One region of the Micromonospora sp. NPDC049580 genome, then DNA from elsewhere that is predicted to be linked to it. Evidence: riboswitches for the same ligand, from Rfam matches in the RefSeq annotation. Region 1 holds a riboswitch; the other holds the start of a gene.
The links. A riboswitch is a leader RNA that binds a small molecule or an ion and turns the genes downstream of it on or off. The one in region 1 is predicted to bind cobalamin.

Region 1 (9,450 bases):
CGTCGGTGGAGGTCAGCGAGCGCACCAGGTCGGCGGCCACCTTCGGGTCCTTGGTCCACTTGGCGACCGCGTAACCGATACCGCCGTCGTACGGCAGGCTCGGGGTCGCGCCACTGGTCACGGTCGGGGCCATCATGACGCCGAGCTTCTCCGGCGTGATGAACTCGTTGAAGTCCTTCCAGTGCCCGATGTCCGACATCAGACCGATGATGTGGGCGGCCTTACCGGACTGGAAGACGGCGAAGGCGTCGTTGAACATCGCGGTGGAGTTAGCCCCGTCGTTGTTCAGCTTCGCGGTGCCGGTCTCCTTCCACAGCTCGAAGATCCGCTTCACGTTCGGCGAGTTCCAGTCGCGCTTGCCGGCGATCCAGTTGTCGTACTCCTGCGGGGTGAGGACGCCCGACGCCAGGGCCGACAGGAAGAACTGGATGCCGATGCCCTCCTTGTTGCCGACGGCGAAGCACTTGGCACCGGTGGCCTTGGTGATGGTGGCGCAGTTGGCGATGAACTCCTGCCACGTCGTGGCCGGCTTCGCCGGGTCGAGGCCGGCACGCTCGTAGAGCGCCTTGTTGTAGTAGATCGGGTGGCCCTGCAGGGTCACCGGAGCGGCGTAGGTCTTGCCGTCCTTGGCGAACGCCTCCCAGCCGGCCAGCCGCTGCCGGTCCTCGCTCACGTACTCGTCGAGCGGCTGGAGCGAGTCCACCCGGTCGCGGATCTGACCGCCACCGTTGAACAGGATGACGTCCGGCCCCTTGCCCGACTGGATGGCCGCGCCCAGCAGCGTGTAGTACTGATCGAACGGCTGGGCCACGAACTCGACCTTGACGTCCTTGTGCTTCTTGGCGAAGTCGGCCTTGGCCTTCTCCACGTACTGCGCGGAGCTGGCCTCGCCGGACTTCCAGTCCCAGACGACCAACTTCTTGTCCGAGCCTCCGGACGATGAACCCGAACCTGTCGCGCTTCCACAGCCAGTCAGGGCCAGCCCTGCAACGAGGACCGCGGACCACACTGCTCGTTGCTTCATCGTTGCTCACCTTCATATGGGGAGTGGCCGAGGGACCGGCCGTCGATGCAAGATTGACGAGAACGTAACTCGTATGACGTCTGACGTCAACGGTTGCCCGTACACTGGGGGCGGACTCGTGGGCCCGCTCCCGCGGCTACGCGGAGGTGAACGTGACGACATCGAACCAGTCGACCGTCAACGGCGCGGCGGCACCGACCTGGGCCCGTCGCCCGGCCAACCTGGCTCAGGCGATCACCGCCGAGCTGGTGACCCGGATCGTCCAGGGAGTTCACCCCTCGGGCACACCGCTGCCCCCCGAGCCGGTGCTCTGCGAGACCTTCTCGGTGAGCCGGACGGTCATCCGGGAAGCGGTGAAGATCCTGCAGGAGAAGGGGCTCGTGCAGGTCCGCCAGGGCAGCGGAACGCTGGTCACCCCGCCCTCGGCGTGGGACATGCTCGACGAACTCGTCCTCGCGGCGACCATCGCCGAGGACGACACCCTGGCGATCCTCGACGACCTGGTGGTCACCCGGCGGGTGCTGGAGTCCGACATGGCCAACGTGGCCGCGCGGCTCGCCGACGAGGAGACCGTCGACCGGCTGCGGGCCCTGGTGGACCGGATGGACGAACTGGTGGACGACCACGTCACCTACCAGGAGCACGACCGCGCCTTCCACGACACGGTCATGCAGGCGTCGGGCAACCGCATCGCCCGGGGCGTCGTCCGGTCCCTGGAGAGCCAGGTCGTCAACACCGCGCGCTACATGGGCCAGCCGGAGCGGGCCATGTGCGTGGCGTCGAACCAGGGCCACCGGCGCATCTACGAGCGCATCGCCGCCCACGACCCCGACGGCGCCGCGCAGGCGATGTTCACGCACATCACCGAGGCGTGGCTCGTCCGGCGCAGCGGGCCGGGCAGCCCGACGCGGCTGCAGCGCTGACGACCCGGTGCCGCAGCGCTGACGACCCGGTCGCCGGACGTTGGCGACCCCGGTCCGACCGGCCTGCGACGGCGGCGCGGAAATCCAGATTTATCCATCGCTTGAGAATGTTAGCGATAACAGACTACCCTCGGGCCGCAGAGGCGAAGGGCACGCTTCACCGCTCCACTCGATCCGCCGAGGTCGATGGAGTCGCGCATGACCAACGCCCGCTGCTGGGTGTCCGGGCCTCCCTCAGGGACGTTGACCACCGCCGTTGACAACGGCGGGACGCCGCGCGCGGGAGCCATGGTGGACCCCCGATCCCTCCTGCCGCTCTCGCGGCACGGCCACCACCGAGGTCCCGAAGCGACCCGCGACGACACGCGGCACCCGCCAGCGAGAGCGGCGAACCGTGCCCGCCCGTCGTGACCCACCCTGGAGGTACCGATGCACCCCACACCGCCACCACGGACGAAGAACCGGCTCCGGCGCGGCGTCGCCTGGCTCGTGAGCCTGCTGCTCATCTCGACGCTGACCCCGGCCACGGCCGCCCACGCGGACAACCCCATCGTCCAGCACATCTACACCGCCGACCCGGCTCCCCTGGTGCACAACGGACGGGTCTACCTCTACACCGGCCACGACGAGGACGGCTCCACGTACTTCACCATGAAGGACTGGCGGGTGTGGTCGTCGGCCGACATGGTCAACTGGACCGACCACGGCTCGCCCCTGAGCCTCAGCACCTTCAGCTGGGCGAGCGCCAACGCGTGGGCCGGCCAGGTCGTCGCCCGCAACGGCAAGTTCTACTGGTACGTGCCGGTGACCGCCCGGGCGACCAACTCGATGGCCATCGGCGTCGCGGTCGCCGACAGCCCCACCGGGCCGTTCCGGGACGCCATCGGCCGTCCGCTGGTGGGCAACGGCGAGATCGACCCCACCGTCTTCATCGACGACGACGGCCAGGCGTACCTGTACTGGGGCAACCCGAACCTGTGGTACGTCCGGCTGAACGCGGACATGATCTCCTACAGCGGCAGCGCCACCAAGATTCCGCTCACCACCGCCGGGTTCGGCACCCGGACGGGGAACGCGAGCCGGCCGACGCTCTACGAAGAGGGCCCGTGGGTCTACAAGCGCAACGGTATCTACTACAACGTGTTCGCGGCGGAGTGCTGCTCCGAGTTCATCGGTTACTCGACCGCGACCGGCCCGACCGGCCCCTGGACCTACCGCGGGACGGTCATGCCCCGCCAGGGCGCGAGCTTCACCAACCACCCCGGAGTCATCGACTTCAACGGCGGCTCGTACTTCTTCTACCACAACGGAGCGTTGCCCGGCGGCGGCGGCTACACCCGCTCGGTGGCCGTGGAGAAGTTCACCTACAACACCAACGGCACCATCCCGACGATCAACATGACCACGACGGGCGCACCCCAGATCGGCACCCTGAACCCGTACGGGCGGCAGGAGGCCGAGACCATCGCCTGGGGCTCCGGCATCGAGACCGAGCCGGCCAGCGAGGGCGGGATGAACGTCGGGTTCATCGAGAACGGGGACTACATCAAGGTCAAGGGCGTGGGCTTCGGTACGGGCGCGACGTCCTTCTCCGCCCGGGTCGCCTCGGCCACGTCCGGTGGCACGATCGAACTGCGCCTCGGTAGCCCCACCGGCACCCGGGTGGGCAGCTGCGCGGTGCCGGGCACCGGCGGGTGGCAGACCTGGCAGACCGTCTCCTGCCCGGTCAGCGGCGCGACCGGGACCCAGGACCTGTACCTGCGCTTCACCGGCGGCAGCGGCAACCTGTTCAACTTCAACTGGTGGCAGTTCCAGGCCGGCGGCACCACGACGCCCACCCCGACCCCCACCGCGACGCCGACTCCGACGCCGACGCCGACTCCGACCCCCACCCCGACGCCCACTCCCACGCCGACGCCGACGCCGACGGTCCCGGCTGGGCAGTCCTGCGCGGTGACCAACACCGTGGTCAACACGTGGCAGGGCGGATTCGAAGGACGGCTGACGGTCACCAACGCCGGGGCCTCGTCGCTCGCCGGGTGGCGGGTCACCTTCACCCTCCCCAGTGGGCAGACGGTGTCACAGGTCTGGAACGGCACCCTCACCCAGACGGGCAACCAGGTGACCGTCGCGAACGCCGCCTACAACGGGCAGCTCGCGCCGGGAACGTCCACCACCGCGGGCTACCTCAGCACGAGCGCCACCACCAGTCCGCCGACCATCACTCCGACCTGCTCCCCCGCCTGAGGGTCACTCCACCCCCAAGAACACCCCCACCCCATCCCCACCTCGCCCGCCGCCGACGTTGATCATGAATTTGGTGCCCCTGACACGCCGATAGGGGAGCAGCAACTTCCTGGTCGACGGGGTGGGGAGGGGGTGGGGTGGGGGTCCTAGAAGTCGTCGTCGAAGGCCACCGTCCCGGTCACTCCCACCTGGTACGCCGACACCCGCCGCTCGAAGAAGTTGGACAGCTCCTGGACGTCCTGCAACTCCATGAAGGCGAACGGGTTGGCGGACCCGTAGTGCGGGGCGATCCCGAGCTGGACGAGACGGCGGTCGGCGACGTGCTGGAGATACTCCCGCATGTCCGCCCGGGTGAGACCGGGCACGCCCTGACCCACCAGGTCCTCGGCGAACTGGACCTCGCACTCGACGGCCTCGGTGAGCATCTGGCGAACCTGGTCGGCGAGATCGTCGTCGAACAGGTCGGGCTCCTCGGCACGCACGGTGTCCACCACGTCGAACGCGAACGCCATGTGCATCGACTCGTCGCGGAAGACCCAGTTGGTGCCGGAGGCCAGGCCGTGCAGCAGGCCGCGGGAGCGCAGGAAGTAGACGTACGCGAACGCGCCGTAGAAGAACAATCCCTCGATGCAGGCGGCGAAGCAGATGAGGTTGAGCAGGAACGCGCGCCGGTCGTCCCGGGTCCGCAGCTCGCGCAACTCCCCCAGCGAGTCGATCCAGCGGAAGCAGAACTCGGCCTTGCGGCGGATCGAGGGGATGTTCTCGATGGCGGCGAAGGCGGCGAACCGCTCGGTCTCGTCGGGCACGTACGTGTCGAGCAGGTTGAGGTAGAACTGGACGTGCACGGCCTCCTCGAACAGCTGCCGCGACAGGTAGAGGCGGCCTTCCGGGCTGTTGACGTGCTGGTACAGGTTGAGCACGAGGTTGTTGGCGACGATCGTGTCGCCGGTGGCGAAGAACGCGACGAGGCGGCTGACCAGGTGCCGCTCGGCCGGCGACAGCCTGTCCAGATCGGCGAGGTCGGCGTGCAGGTCGACCTCCTCGACCGTCCAGGTGTTGCGGATGGCGGCGCGGAACCGGTCGAAGAAGTGCGGGTAGCGCATCGGGCGGAGAGTGAGATCCATCCCGGGGTCGAGCAGCATGTGCGTGGTCCTCGCGTCAGCGGCGGTGTCGGAGACGGTCACTGGCACGCCTCGCACGACTCGGGGTTCTCCAGCGAGCAGGCCAGCGCCTCGGCGTCACTCGTCGACGGCGTGACGAGGGCGACGGCGGCGGGCGTGACGGTGGCCTGCTGGATGCGCGTGGCGGGACGGGAGCGCAGGTAGTAGGTGGTCTTCAGCCCGGTCTTCCAGGCGTACAGGTACATCGAGGAGAGCTTGCCGATGGTGGGCGAGGCCAGGAACAGGTTCAGCGACTGGGACTGGTCGATGAACGGGGCGCGGGCGGCGGCCAGGTCGATCAGCGCCCGCTGCGGCAGCTCCCACGCGGTGCGGAACAGCTCCCGCACGTCGGCCGGGAGTTCCACGACGTCCTGCACCGACCCCTCCGCGCGCCGGATCGCCGACCGGATCTGCTCGGTCCACAGGCCACGCGCCTTCAGCTCGCGGACCAGGGCCGTGTTGACCTGGAGGAACTCCCCGGACAGGGTCTCGCGCTTGAACAGGTTCGAGACCTGCGGCTCGATGCACTCGTAACACCCGGCGATCGAGGCGATGGTCGCGGTCGGCGCGACCGCCACCAGCAGCGAGTTGCGCAGCCCGTACTCCCCGACCCGCTGGCGCAGCGCGGCCCAGCGCGCGGTCTGCGTACCCTCGACACCCCACAGGTCGGGTTGGAGCTGGCCCCGCGCGGCCCGGGTCTGGGCGTACGCCGGATGGGCGCCGAACTCACGCGCCAGGTCGGCGGAGGTCTCCAGCGCGGTCAGGTACAGCTCCTCGCTGATCCGGGTGGACAGCTTCCGCGCGGCCGGCGAGTCGAACGGCAGCCGCAGTGCGAAGAACACGTCCTGCAGGCCCATCAGCCCGAGCCCGACCGGCCGCCAACGGGGGTTGCTCGCCGCCGCCTGCGATGTCGGGTAGTAGTTGATGTCGATGACCCGGTCGAGGAACGTCACCGCGGTCCGGACCGTGGCGCGCAGTCGCGGCCAGTCGATGCCGCTCCCGGTCAGGTGGGCGGCGACGTTCACCGAGCCGAGGTTGCACACCGCTGTCTCGGCGTCGCTGGACACCTCGATGATCTCGGTGCACAGGTTGGACAGGTGCACCACGTTGCCCGGCTCGGCCGTCTGGTTGCACAGCCGGTTGGCCGCGTCCTTGAAGGTCATCCAGCCGTTGCCGGTCTGGGCCAGGGTGCGCATCATCTTTCCGTACAGCTCCCGCGCCGGCACCTGCCGCACGTAGCGGCCCTGCGCCTCGGCCGCCCGGTACGCGGCGTCGAACCGCTCCCCCCACAGGTCGGGCAGCTCGGGAACCTCGTCCGGGTCGAACAGCGACCACACCTCGTCGGCCTCGACCCGGCGCATGAACTCGTCCGGGATCCAGTTGGCGAGGTTCAGGTTGTGGGTACGCCGGGCGTCCTCGCCGGTGTTGTCCCGCAGTTGCAGGAACTCCTCGATGTCCGGATGCCACGGCTCCAGGTAGACGCAGGCCGCGCCCTTGCGCCGGCCGCCCTGGTTGACCGCGGCGACGCTCGCGTCGAGCGTACGCAGCCACGGCACGATCCCGTTGGACTGCCCGTTCGTGCCGCGGATCAGCTCGCCCCGGGACCGGACCCGGGAGTACGCGATGCCGATGCCACCGGCGAACTTGGACAGGTTCGCGACCTGGGCGTAGCGCTGGTAGATCGAGTCCAACTCGTCGCGCGGCGAGTCGACGAGGTAGCACGAGGACATCTGCGTGTGCCGGGTGCCGGAGTTGAACAGCGTGGGTGAGCTGGGCAGGTAGGCCAGGCTGGACATCAGCCGGTAGAAGTCGACCGCCTCGTCCGGCGTACGGGACAGGCCGCAGGCCACCCGCAGCAGCCAGTACTGCGGGCTCTCCAGCACCAGCCGGCTGGTGGGGTGGCGCAGCAGGTACCGGTCGTAGACCGTACGCAGCCCGAAGTACTCGAAGCGGCGGTCGCCGTCGGCGTCGACGGCGTCGTCGAGCGTGCTGCCGTGCGCGGCGACGAACGCGGCGGTCTCGTCTCCGATCAGCCCCTGCGCGTGGCCGGTCCGGATCGCCGCGCTGAACGAGGTGACGCCCTGTCGGCGTACCTCCCGGTCGATGTGGCTGGCCAGCAGCCGGGCGGCGAGGCGCGAGTACTGCGGCTCCGTACCGATCATCTCGGCAGCGGTCTGGATGGTCAGCCGGTCCAGCTCGGCTGTCGTCGCGCCGTCGTACAGGCCGCTGATCGTGCGGGTCGCCACCCGCAGCGGGTCGACGTCGGGCAGGTCGTCGGCCCAGCGCTCGACCTCGGCGACGAGCCTGCGCACGTCCACCGGCTCGCTGGCGCCGCCGCGTTCGCGGACCTGCCCCGGCGTACCCCGGAGGGCCGTCTCGCCGCCGGCCGCGGCTACCTCGGTAACTGTCACCACTCACTCCTCGCGAGCTTGAGGACCTGATGGCCCTCGGCACGAGGAGACCGACACCGGCGGACGCCACGCCGGCGGCGCGGATCCGAAAGGCGTCGGCCGTCCCACGCGGCCTCGGACCACCGCCCACCCGGATGCGGGTACGCGGCGCGCTGGCAGGTCTTCGGACTCGCGGGCACGACCGGGGTTAACCCGGTCCCCTACTGGCCGTCGCTTCCCAGGCCAGGTGGCGGCCCAGTGCTGATGACGGCTGTCGTTCCCACTCACCGCTGCGGGGCAGTCCCGGAATTCCACCGGGTTCCCTCTTGCCTCGACCATCCTGGAATGTGTGGCCGAACCAGCTGCGGTCGACACCATATATAGGGGCGACTGGGTTTGTCACACCCCACATGTCGGGTCCGGGCGTGTCGCGGTCGTCGCTGACGGCCGTCGTCGATCCGTCTGCGACGGCAGACGCGCGAGCATCCGGCGGGGTCGCGTTCGGACACCGCCGTCGGCTTGACCGACCGAACCGGCACCGATACGGTCGACCCACTATCTGCGGCGACGCGAGGGAAGCCGGTGAGAATCCGGCGCGGTCGCGCCACTGTGAGCGGTCCCCGACCCCGGGGGCCGCGAGCCAGGACGCTCGGTCGTCCGCAGCCTTGCGATGGGGACGCGTCATCCCCGAGGAGGTTCGTGCACGCATGTCCAGTTCCACGTCCAGCCAGCCGCTGGTGCACCCCGCTGCCCCGACCCGTCTCCTGTGGACGGTCCTGGCCACCGTCGCCGTGCTCACCCTGCTGGCCTATCTCGTCGCCTTCGACCAGGGCGCGGTCTCGCGCAGCGGGACGTACCTGCACGAGCTGATGCACGACGGCCGGCACCTGCTCGGTGTCCCGTGCCACTGAGCGGCACCGGCACCGCACCCACGTTCGTCACGGTTCTCCTGCGCGGGCTGCTCGCCGGCCTGGTGGCCGGCCTGCTCGCCGGAACGTTCGCCTACGTCGTCGGCGAACCCCACGTCGAGGCGGCCATCGCCATCGAGGAGGCGGCGGCACACGCCGAACCCGCCACCGGGGGGCACCAGCACGACGAGGACGCTCTGGTCAGCAGGAACGGCCAGCGCGGCGGGCTGTTCCTGGCCACCGCCCTGTTCGGGGCCGCGATGGGTGGCCTGCTGGCCACCGCGTACGTCCTGCTGAACCGGCGGCGGCGCACGGTTGACGACGGGTGGTCCGGCCTGCTGCTGGCCGGCGGCGCGCTGCTCGGCGCGGTGATCGTGCCGTTCCTCAAGTACCCGCCGAACCCGCCGGCCGTCGGCGACCCGGCCACCATCAACCAGCGCACGGTCACCTACCTGCTGCTGGTGGTCCTCGGCCTGGTGGCGGTCTGGTCCGGTTCGCTAGGCTACCGGTCGGTCGGCGAGCAGGCGCCGGTGTGGCTGCGCGCCGCCGCGGCGGTCGGCGGGTTCCTGCTGGTCACCGGCGTGGCCTACGTGGTGTTGCCGTCGTTCCAGGAGGTCCCGGGGGACTTTCCCGCCACGCTGCTGTGGAGCTTCCGGCTCGCCTCCCTCGGCACCCAGGTGGTGCTGTGGACCGGGATCGGCCTGCTCTTCGCCGCCCTGATGCACCGGCAGCGCGCGGTCACCGACGCACGACTGGCCGGGTGAACGCCACCAGCCTGCGGCTGGTCGCCCACGGTCA
Region 2 (8,656 bases), on a different contig from region 1:
GGTCAACGGCGTCACCGCTGCCGTCGGAGCTGCCACCGTGGGGTCCCGCGCCGTCGGCGCCGCCGTCGTCCGGGCCGCCGTGCCCGCCGGAGCCACCGCCCGGGCCGCCACCGTCAGGGTCCGAGCCGTCGGGGCGCGATCCAGCCGGGCCGCCGTCGTGCGGGCCGCCGTCGTCGTCCGGATCGTCGGGGTGGGCGTCCTGGGCGCGCTGCAACGCCTCGTCGAGGCGCTTCTCATCCAGGCCCGGCGTGTCGAACGGGTCACGGCGGCGGCGGTGCGGCAGGGCGAGGCGGGCGGCGACCCGTACGTCGTCGATGGTGACGCGGTCCCGGCCGTGCCAGGCCGCGTGGGCGAGGGCGGTACGGGCGGTGACGATGTCGGCGCGCATGCCGTCCACGTCGAACGCGGCGCACACCTCGGCGATCTGCCGCAGCGCGGCGTCCGGAAGGCGTACCCCGGGAAGCCGGCGGCGGGCGGCGGCCACCTGGCCGGCGATCTCCGCGTCGGCGTCGGCCCAGCGGGCGGCGAAGCCCGCCGGGTCGGCGTCTGCGGCGAGTCGGCGACGCACCACCTCGACCCGGACCTCCGGGTCCCGGCTGGCACCCACCTCGACGGTGAGCCCGAATCGGTCGAGCAGCTGCGGGCGCAGCTCCCCCTCCTCCGGGTTCATGGTGCCGACCAGCAGGAAGCGGGCCGCGTGGCTGGCCGAGACGCCCTCGCGCTCGACGTGGCTGCGGCCCATCGCCGCCGCGTCGAGCAGCAGGTCGACGAGGTGGTCGTGCAGCAGGTTGACCTCGTCGACGTAGAGGACGCCCCGGTGCGCGGCGGCGAGCAGGCCCGGTTCGAAGGCGCGTACCCCCGCACCGAGGGCCTTCTCCAGGTCGAGCGAGCCGACGACCCGGTCCTCGGCGGCGCCGACCGGCAACTCCACGAGGCGGGCCGGACGGGTCTCGGCGGTGGCGTCGGCCGGGTGCGGCCCGTCCGGGCAGCCCGGGTCGGGCTCGGCGGGGTCGCAGCCGAAGCGGCAGCCGGCGACCCGACGCACCGGGGGCAGCAACGCGGCGAGCGCCCGGACGGCGGTGGACTTGGCGGTGCCCTTCTCGCCGCGCACGAGGACCCCGCCGATCGCCGGGGAGACAGCGTTGAGCAGCAGCGCCAACCGCATGTCGGCCATGCCGAGCACCGCGCTGAACGGGTAGGTGATCATGCCCGGTCCTCCAGGTCGCCCTCGCTGGCCAGGTACGTGTCACGGAGTCGGTCCAGGGTGGCCGGCTCGGGTTTGGCCCACAGCCCCCGGTCGGCGGCCTCCAGCAGCCGCTCGGTGATGCCGCGCAGCGCCCACGGGTTGGACTGCTCCAGGAACTCCCGGGTCGTGTCGTCGAAGAGGTACGCGGCGGCCAGGTGCTCGTACATCCAGTCGTCGACCACGCCGGCCGTGGCGTCGTAGCCGAACAGGTAGTCCACGGTGGCCGCCAGCTCGAACGCGCCCTTGTAGCCGTGCCGGCGCATCGCCGCGATCCACTTCGGGTTGACCACCCGGGCGCGGAACACCCGCCGGGTCTCCTCGCCCAGCGTGCGGGTGCGCACGTCGTGCGGCATCGCCGAGTCACCCACGTACGCCTGCGGCGACGATCCGGTGAGGTGGCGGACCATCGCCACCATCCCGCCGTGGTACTGGAAGTAGTCGTCCGAGTCGACGATGTCGTGCTCGCGGGTGTCCTGGTTCTTCACCGCCACCGCGATCCGGGCGAACGAGCGTTCCATGTCGGCGCGCGCCTCCCGCCCGTCCAGGCCCCGGCCGTACGCGTAGCCGCCCCACACCGCGTACACCTCGGCGAGGTCGGCGTCGCTGCGCCAGGTCCGCGCGTCGATCAGCGGCAGCAGGCCCGCGCCGTACGCCCCGGGCTTGGAGCCGAAGATCCGGGCGGTGGCCCGCCGCTCGTCGCCGTGCTCGGCGAGGTCGGCGGCGACGTGCGCCCGCACGTAGTTCTCCTCGTCCGGCTCGTCCAGCGCGGCGACCCGCCGTACGGCGTCGTCGAGCAGCGCCACGACGTGCGGGAACGCGTCGCGGAAGAAGCCGGAGATGCGCACGGTCACGTCGACGCGGGGCCGGCCCAGCTCGGCGGTCGGCACCACCTCGATGCCGGTGACCCGCCGGGACCGGTCGTCCCAGACCGGGCGGCAGCCCAGCAGCGCGAGCACCTCGGCGATGTCGTCGCCCTGGGTGCGCATGGCGCTGGTGCCCCACACGGTCAACCCCACCGAGCGGGGGTACGTGTCGGTGTCGGCGAGGTGCCGGGCCAGCAGCGAGTCCGCGAGGGCCACGCCGACGTCCCAGGCGTTGCGGCTGGGGATGGCCTTCGGGTCGACGGAGTAGAAGTTGCGGCCGGTGGGCAGCACGTTGACCAGGCCCCGGGTGGGTGAACCGGACGGTCCGGGCGGCACGAACCGCCCGTCCAGCGCCCCGAGGGTGTGGGTCAACTCGTCGGTGGTGCGCGCCAGCCGGGGCACCAGTTCGGTGGCCGCGAAGCGCAGCACCGCGACGACGTCCGGGATCGGCTGCCCGGTCACCTCGGCGACCACCGCGTCGACCGCCTGGGCGTCCCAGCCGAGCGTCTCCATCCCGATGACCAACCTCCGGGCGAGCGCCTCGATGAGGTCGACGGCGTCGGCGGCGGTGCCGGCCGGCCCGTCCACCACGTCGGTCAACGCCGTGGGCACCGCCAGTCGTTCGCCCGGTGCCGCCAGCAGTTCCTGCTCGTCGAGGCCGTACGCGGCGGCGAGGGCCTGTCGCAGGCCGGGCAGGGCGTGGTTGCCGCCCCAGATCTGGGGTGCGCGCAGCACCGCGAGGACCAGGTTGACCCGCGGTTCGCCGACGGGCGCGTCGGCGAGGATGTGCAGGCCGTCGCGGATCTGCACGTCCTTGACCTCACAGAGGTACCCGTCGAGGTGCAGCACGAAGTCGTCGAAGTCGTCGGCGTCGGGCATCGCCTCGGCGTGCAGGTCGTGATGCAGCTCGGCGGCGCGCACCAGGTCCCAGATCTGCGCCCGCACGGTCGGCACCTTGGCCGGGTCGAGGGCCTGCACTGTCGCGTACTCGTCGAGCAGTTGCTCCAGCTTGGCCAGGTCGCCGTAGGTCTCGGCGCGGGCCATCGGCGGCACCAGGTGGTCGATCACCACGGCGTGTGCGCGCCGCTTGGCCTGGGTGCCCTCGCCGGGGTCGTTGACGATGAACGGGTAGACCAGCGGCAGGTCACCGAGGACCGCGTCGGGCGCGCAGTCGGCCGCCAGGCCGAGACCCTTGCCGGGCAACCATTCCAGGGTGCCGTGCTTGCCCAGGTGCACCACGGCGTCCGCGCCGAAGCCGCCGTCCGCGACGGGCGCGGCCAGCCAGCGGTACGCGGCCAGGTAGTGGTGGCTCGGCGGCAGGTCCGGGTCGTGGTAGATGGCGATCGGGTTCTCCCCGAAGCCACGCGGCGGCTGGATCAGCAGCACCACGTTGCCGAAGCGCAGCCCGGCGAGCACGAGGTCCCCGCCGTCGGTGTAGAGCTCGCCGGGCGGCTCACCCCAGTGCTCCCGCATCCGCTCACGCAGCTCGGCCGGTACCTGGTCGAACCACCGCCGGTAGGTCTCGCCGGGCACCCGGGCCTCGGCGGCGACCAACTGCTCCGGGGTGAGCCACTCCACGTCGTGCCCACCGGCGGCGATCAGGGCGTGGATCAGCGCGTCGCCGTCGTCGGGCGGCGGCGCGTCCCCCAGGTGGTAGCCCGCCTCGGCCAGTGCGGCGAGCAGCCGGACCGCCGAGACGGGGGTGTCCAGCCCGACGGCGTTGCCGACCCGGGAGTGCTTGGTGGGGTACGAGCTGAGCACGACGGCGACCCGCTTGTCGGCGTTGGGCACGTACCGCAGCCGGGCGTGACGTACCGCGATGCCGGCCACCCGGGCGGCCCGCTCGGGGTCGGCGGCGTAGACCGAGAGGCCGTCCGCGTCGATCCGCTTGAACGAGAACGGCACGGTGACGATCCGTCCGTCGAACTCGGGGATGGCCACCTGCATCGCCGCGTCCAACGGGGACAGCCCGGCGTCGCTGCCGGCCCACTGCTCCCTGGTGCTGGTCAGGCAGAGCGCCTGAATGACGGGCACGTCCAGGGCGGCGAGCGCGCCGACGTCCCACGCGTCCTCGTCGCCGCCCCCGGACGCGTCGGCGGCGACCGCGCCGCCGGCCGCGAGCACGGTGACCAGCAGCGCGTCACAGCGGGCGAACAGCCCGAGCGGGCCCGCGCCCGTGGTCAGGCCCCGCAGCGAGCCACAGAAGATCGGCAGCGGGTTGCCCCCGGCCTCCCGCACGGCCTCGGCCAGGACGTCGACGAAGGCGGTGTTGCCGGCGAGGGCGTGCGCCCGGTAGAAGACGATCCCCACGGTGGGCCGCCGCGGGTCGGTCGGGTGGTCGCCGTGTACGCCGTACGCCGGGGTCGGCGCGGGCGGGGCGAACCCCTCGCCGGTGAGCAGCACCGTGTCGCAGAGGAACCGGGCCAGGTGCCCGAGGTTGTCCGGCCCGCCCTCCACCAGGTACGCCAGCGCCTGGGTGACCACTCCGGACGGCACCGTGGAGATCGCCATCAGCTCCGCGTCGGGCACCGCCTCACCGCCGAGCACGACCGTCGGCACGCCGGTGGCGAGCACCGCGGCGAGGCCGTCCGGCCACGCCTGCCGACCCCCGAGCAGGCGTACGACGGCGAGGTCGACCCCGTCGAGCAGGGCGGGCACCTCGTCGGCCCCCACCCGCGCCGGGTTGGCGAGCCGGTAGTCGGCGTCACTGGCGCGGGCGGCCAGCAGGTCGGTGTCGGCGGTGGAGAGCAGCAGAACGCGCACGGCAGGCTCCGGACGGTAACGTCGGCACGCTCGCGAGAGCGGCCTCGCGACGTGGGATGGGCGCAGGGTTCAGCGGAGGCCGCGATCCGGCCGGCTCAGCGGCCTGCGGCCGGGAGCGACGGGCGGCGCGGTCCGGAACTCAGCGGTGAACGGAGTCGATGCCGATCGCGGCGACGGCACGGCCGCGGTGCGCAAGACGGCAGCAGCCGTCGATGATGGAGACGCCAAGCGTCATCGGGTCCTCCTCGGGTGTCCACGCCCTGGGGTACGTCCCGACGGCCGAAGTATCCTGGCTTCCGGATCGACGCTCTCCCCCGGCCTTCCAACCGCAGACACACGGCCGTGACTCACGAGGGGGGATCGCTCCCCGGTGACAGTGGCGGGACCGCGTCGGATTCGCACCGACTTCCTTCACTGCCGTCAGGCCGCGAATGCTGCCACACCCCTGCGCTGCGGGTCAACGCTGCTCCGGCCCGACGAACGGGCGTGCGTCACCGAGCCTCAACTGTCGACGCGACAGCGGATCACCCGACCTCGATGCCCCGGATCAATGCCCGACATCCTTTGCTCTGCTTCCCTATACGCAACGGGAATGGGGCGTCACTGGCGCTTATTGGTAAGCAGAGCAAAGGATCGGCGGAGCACTCTGGCTCGCGCCGCTGGCCCGGCGGTGGTGGCTTCTGGGCGGAGGAGTCTCAGCGGGCGTGGCGCTCCGGGTGTGCCCGATTCCACACCCGCATCCGCTCCGGGTAGCCGGTGCGGGCCGCCTCGTACAGCGGCACCGCGTGCTTGCGGGCGATGGCGCCCGCCGCGCGGGGTGTGCCGGTGCGGCGGCGGATCCATTCGCCGTCGTGGGCGATCGCCACCACTGTGGTGTCGGTGGCGGTGGTCTCCGGCTCCAGGTAGAACTCCACTCCCCGCCGGCTGGCGACGAACGACTCCAGCGCGGCGAGATCGTCCCGGGTGGCCTCGCGGTCCAGCTTCGTTGGGGTCGCCTCGGTGCCCCGTGACCGCCGGTTGAACCAGCCCATGCCCAGCCCCTCTCCTCGGACGCCACTCCAGTTCAGCACCGATTCCTGGCAATACGCTGCACGCCAGGTGGGAGAAATCTGACTCGGCGGAGCGCGGACGGAACCGCTGGAGCGGGCGTACCGAACGGAAGCCCTGAAAGCGGGGGGCAACACTCCCCGCCATATCCAACATATACCGCATGGGGGGACTTGCGGCAAGGCCCCAGGTGTACCGCAGAATTGCCCGTCCAAGGCCAGGACCTGCGGAAACGGGAGCCAATACATGCACAACTCGTCGGCGGCGGCCAGCGCGTTCGACCTTCCCGACAACCTCGCCGCCAAGGCCGACCCGGCGCTGATCGACCGTGACGAGCAGCACTTCGCCGTCATCGCGGCGAGCCTGGAGCAGTCGATCGCCGAGCTGTCCGACCGCCTCGACGCCGAGCGCCGGGCACCCGCCGGCAAGGGCCGCCAGGCGGTCGTCCGGGACGAGGAGATCCGCCGGCTGACCGCTCGCCTGCGCGCCCTGCGGCGCTTCGGTCTGGACCTGTGCCTCGGGCGCATCGTCAGCGCGGACGGCCCCGAGCCGGTCTACATCGGACGCTTCGGCCTCACCGACGGCAACGGTCGACGGCTGCTGCTCGACTGGCGCTCCCCGGCGGCCGAGCCGTTCTTCGGGGCGACCCACGCCAACCCGATGGGCCTGGCGAGCCGGCGTCGGTACCGCTGGACGCTCGGCCGGATCAGCGACTACTGGGACGAGGTGTTCACCCCGGACGGGTTCGAGGGGCATGCGGCGCTGGACGACCAGTCCGCGTTCATCGCCAGCCTCGGCGGCAACCGGTCGGCCCGGATGCGCGACGTGCTCGGCACCATCCAGGCCGACCAGGACGCCATCATCCGGGCCGGATCGCGCGGCGCTCTCGTCGTCGACGGCGGTCCGGGCACGGGCAAGACCGTCGTGGCCCTGCACCGCACCGCGTACCTGCTCTACTCCGATCCCCGCCTCGGGCACCGGCGCGGCGGGGTGCTGTTCGTCGGGCCGCACGAGCCCTACCTGGCGTACGTCGCCGACGTTCTGCCCAGCCTCGGCGAGGAGGACGTGCAGACCTGCACCCTGCGCGACCTCGTACCCCAGGGCGCCGCGGCGACGGTCGAGGCCGATCCGGACGTGGCCCGCCTGAAGTCCTCGGCGGACCTGGTCCGGGCGATCGAGGCGGCCGTGCGGTTCTACGAGGAGCCGCCGACCACGGCGATGACGGTCACGGCCGGCGACGCCGACGTGCGGCTGAGCGCGGACGACTGGGCCCAGGCGTTCGAGGCGCCCGGACCCGGCACCCCGCACAACGAGGCGCGGGACGAGATCTGGGAGGAGCTGCTGGCGATCCTGCTCGGGAGGTACGACGGCGACGAGTCGGACGACCTGGTACGCGGCTCGCTGCTGCGCAACCGGGACCTGCGTACGGCGTTCAACCGCGCCTGGCCGCTGCTCGAAGCGACCGACATCGTCGCCGACCTGTGGTCGGTGCCCGCCTATCTGCGCCGGTGCGCCCCCTGGCTCGGCCCCGAGGACATCCGCCGGCTCCAACGCGTCGACGCCCGCGCCTGGACGGTGTCCGACCTGCCGCTGCTGGACGCGGCACGGCAGCGGCTCGGCGACCCGGAGGCGTCCCGGCGTACGCGCCGCCACGAGGCCGCCATCGCCGCCGAACGCGCGCGCATGGCGACGGTCGTCGACGAGCTGATCGAGGCCCACGCGTACGACGACGGTGAGGGTGTGCTGTCGAGCCTGCGCCAACTGGACCTGCAGGACGCGCTGGTCGACGAGGCCGTACTCCCCAGCGCCGACGCGGATCTGCTGGCCGGCCCGTTCGCGCACATCGTCGTGGACGAGGCGCAGGAGCTGACCGACGCGCAGTGGCAGATGCTGCTGTCGCGCTGCCCGGCGCGCAGCTTCACCATCGTCGGGGACCGCGCCCAGGCCCGGCACGGGTTCACGGAGTCGTGGCCGGAACGACTGAGGCGCATCGGCCTCGACCGGGTCACCCTGACCTCGCTGAGCATCAACTACCGGACGCCACGGGAGGTCATGGAGCAGGCCGAGCCGGTCATCCGCGCCGTGCTCCCGGACGCGAACGTGCCGACCTCGATCCGCGGCAACGGGATTCCGGTGATCCACGGGTCGGTGCGCGAGCTGGACGCGATCGTCGACGGCTGGCTCGCGGAGCAGGCCGACGGGATCGCCTGCGTCATCGGCGAGCCCACGTTCCGGCCGGCGACGAATCGCGTCCGGTCGCTGAGCCCGGAACTGTCCAAGGGGCTGGAGTTCGACCTGGTCGTCCTCGTCGACCCGGAGACGTTCGGCGAGGGCATCCAGGGTGCGGTCGACCGGTACGTCGCGATGACCCGCGCGACCCAGAGGCTCGTCGTCCTCACCGGGTCCTGACCTCGTAGGCTGCCGGGCGTGTCGACGGACGTGCGGGAGGCGGCGGCGCACAACAACGCGCAATGGTGCGACGCCGTGTGCGCCAGCCACGGGCTGGCCGGCCGGATCGACGCCGAGGCGTGGTCGGTGCCCCGCCGCTCCCCACCCTGGTATCCGGACGCGGTCACCCTGCGCCCCGACGTCGACCCCGAGGCGCTGCTGGCGCGGATCGACGTCGGGCCCGGCGCATCGGTGAAGGACAGCTTCGCCGACCTCGACCTCTCGGCGTACGGGTTCCGGGTGCTCTTCGACGCGCAGTGGATCCACCGCCCGTCGACCGACCCGCCGG

Region 2: it holds a riboswitch for cobalamin, as region 1 does, so the genes downstream of both, cobN (cobaltochelatase subunit CobN) here and AB0J68_RS17235 (ribonucleoside-diphosphate reductase subunit alpha) in region 1, are expected to answer to the same signal.

What each region holds. Positions count from the first base shown of each region.
Region 1 is NZ_JBFAPG010000192.1:303-9,752, forward strand. Features, by position in the region: gene AB0J68_RS17215 (extracellular solute-binding protein) at 1-1,024, opposite strand, end outside; gene AB0J68_RS17220 (FadR/GntR family transcriptional regulator) at 1,177-1,947, shown strand; gene AB0J68_RS17225 (family 43 glycosylhydrolase) at 2,377-4,194, shown strand; gene AB0J68_RS17230 (ribonucleotide-diphosphate reductase subunit beta) at 4,341-5,336, opposite strand; gene AB0J68_RS17235 (ribonucleoside-diphosphate reductase subunit alpha) at 5,375-7,765, opposite strand; cobalamin riboswitch at 7,902-8,122, opposite strand; cobalamin riboswitch at 8,319-8,393, shown strand; gene AB0J68_RS17240 (CbtB domain-containing protein) at 8,452-8,655, shown strand; gene AB0J68_RS17245 (CbtA family protein) at 8,646-9,416, shown strand; gene AB0J68_RS17250 (histidine phosphatase family protein) at 9,413-9,450, shown strand, end outside.
Region 2 is NZ_JBFAPG010000223.1:21-8,676, forward strand. Features, by position in the region: partial or broken gene AB0J68_RS18565 (ATP-binding protein) at 1-1,207, opposite strand, end outside; gene cobN (cobaltochelatase subunit CobN) at 1,204-4,872, opposite strand; cobalamin riboswitch at 5,155-5,284, opposite strand; gene AB0J68_RS18575 (hypothetical protein) at 5,568-5,903, opposite strand; gene helR (RNA polymerase recycling motor ATPase HelR) at 6,166-8,328, shown strand; gene AB0J68_RS18585 (hypothetical protein) at 8,347-8,656, shown strand, end outside.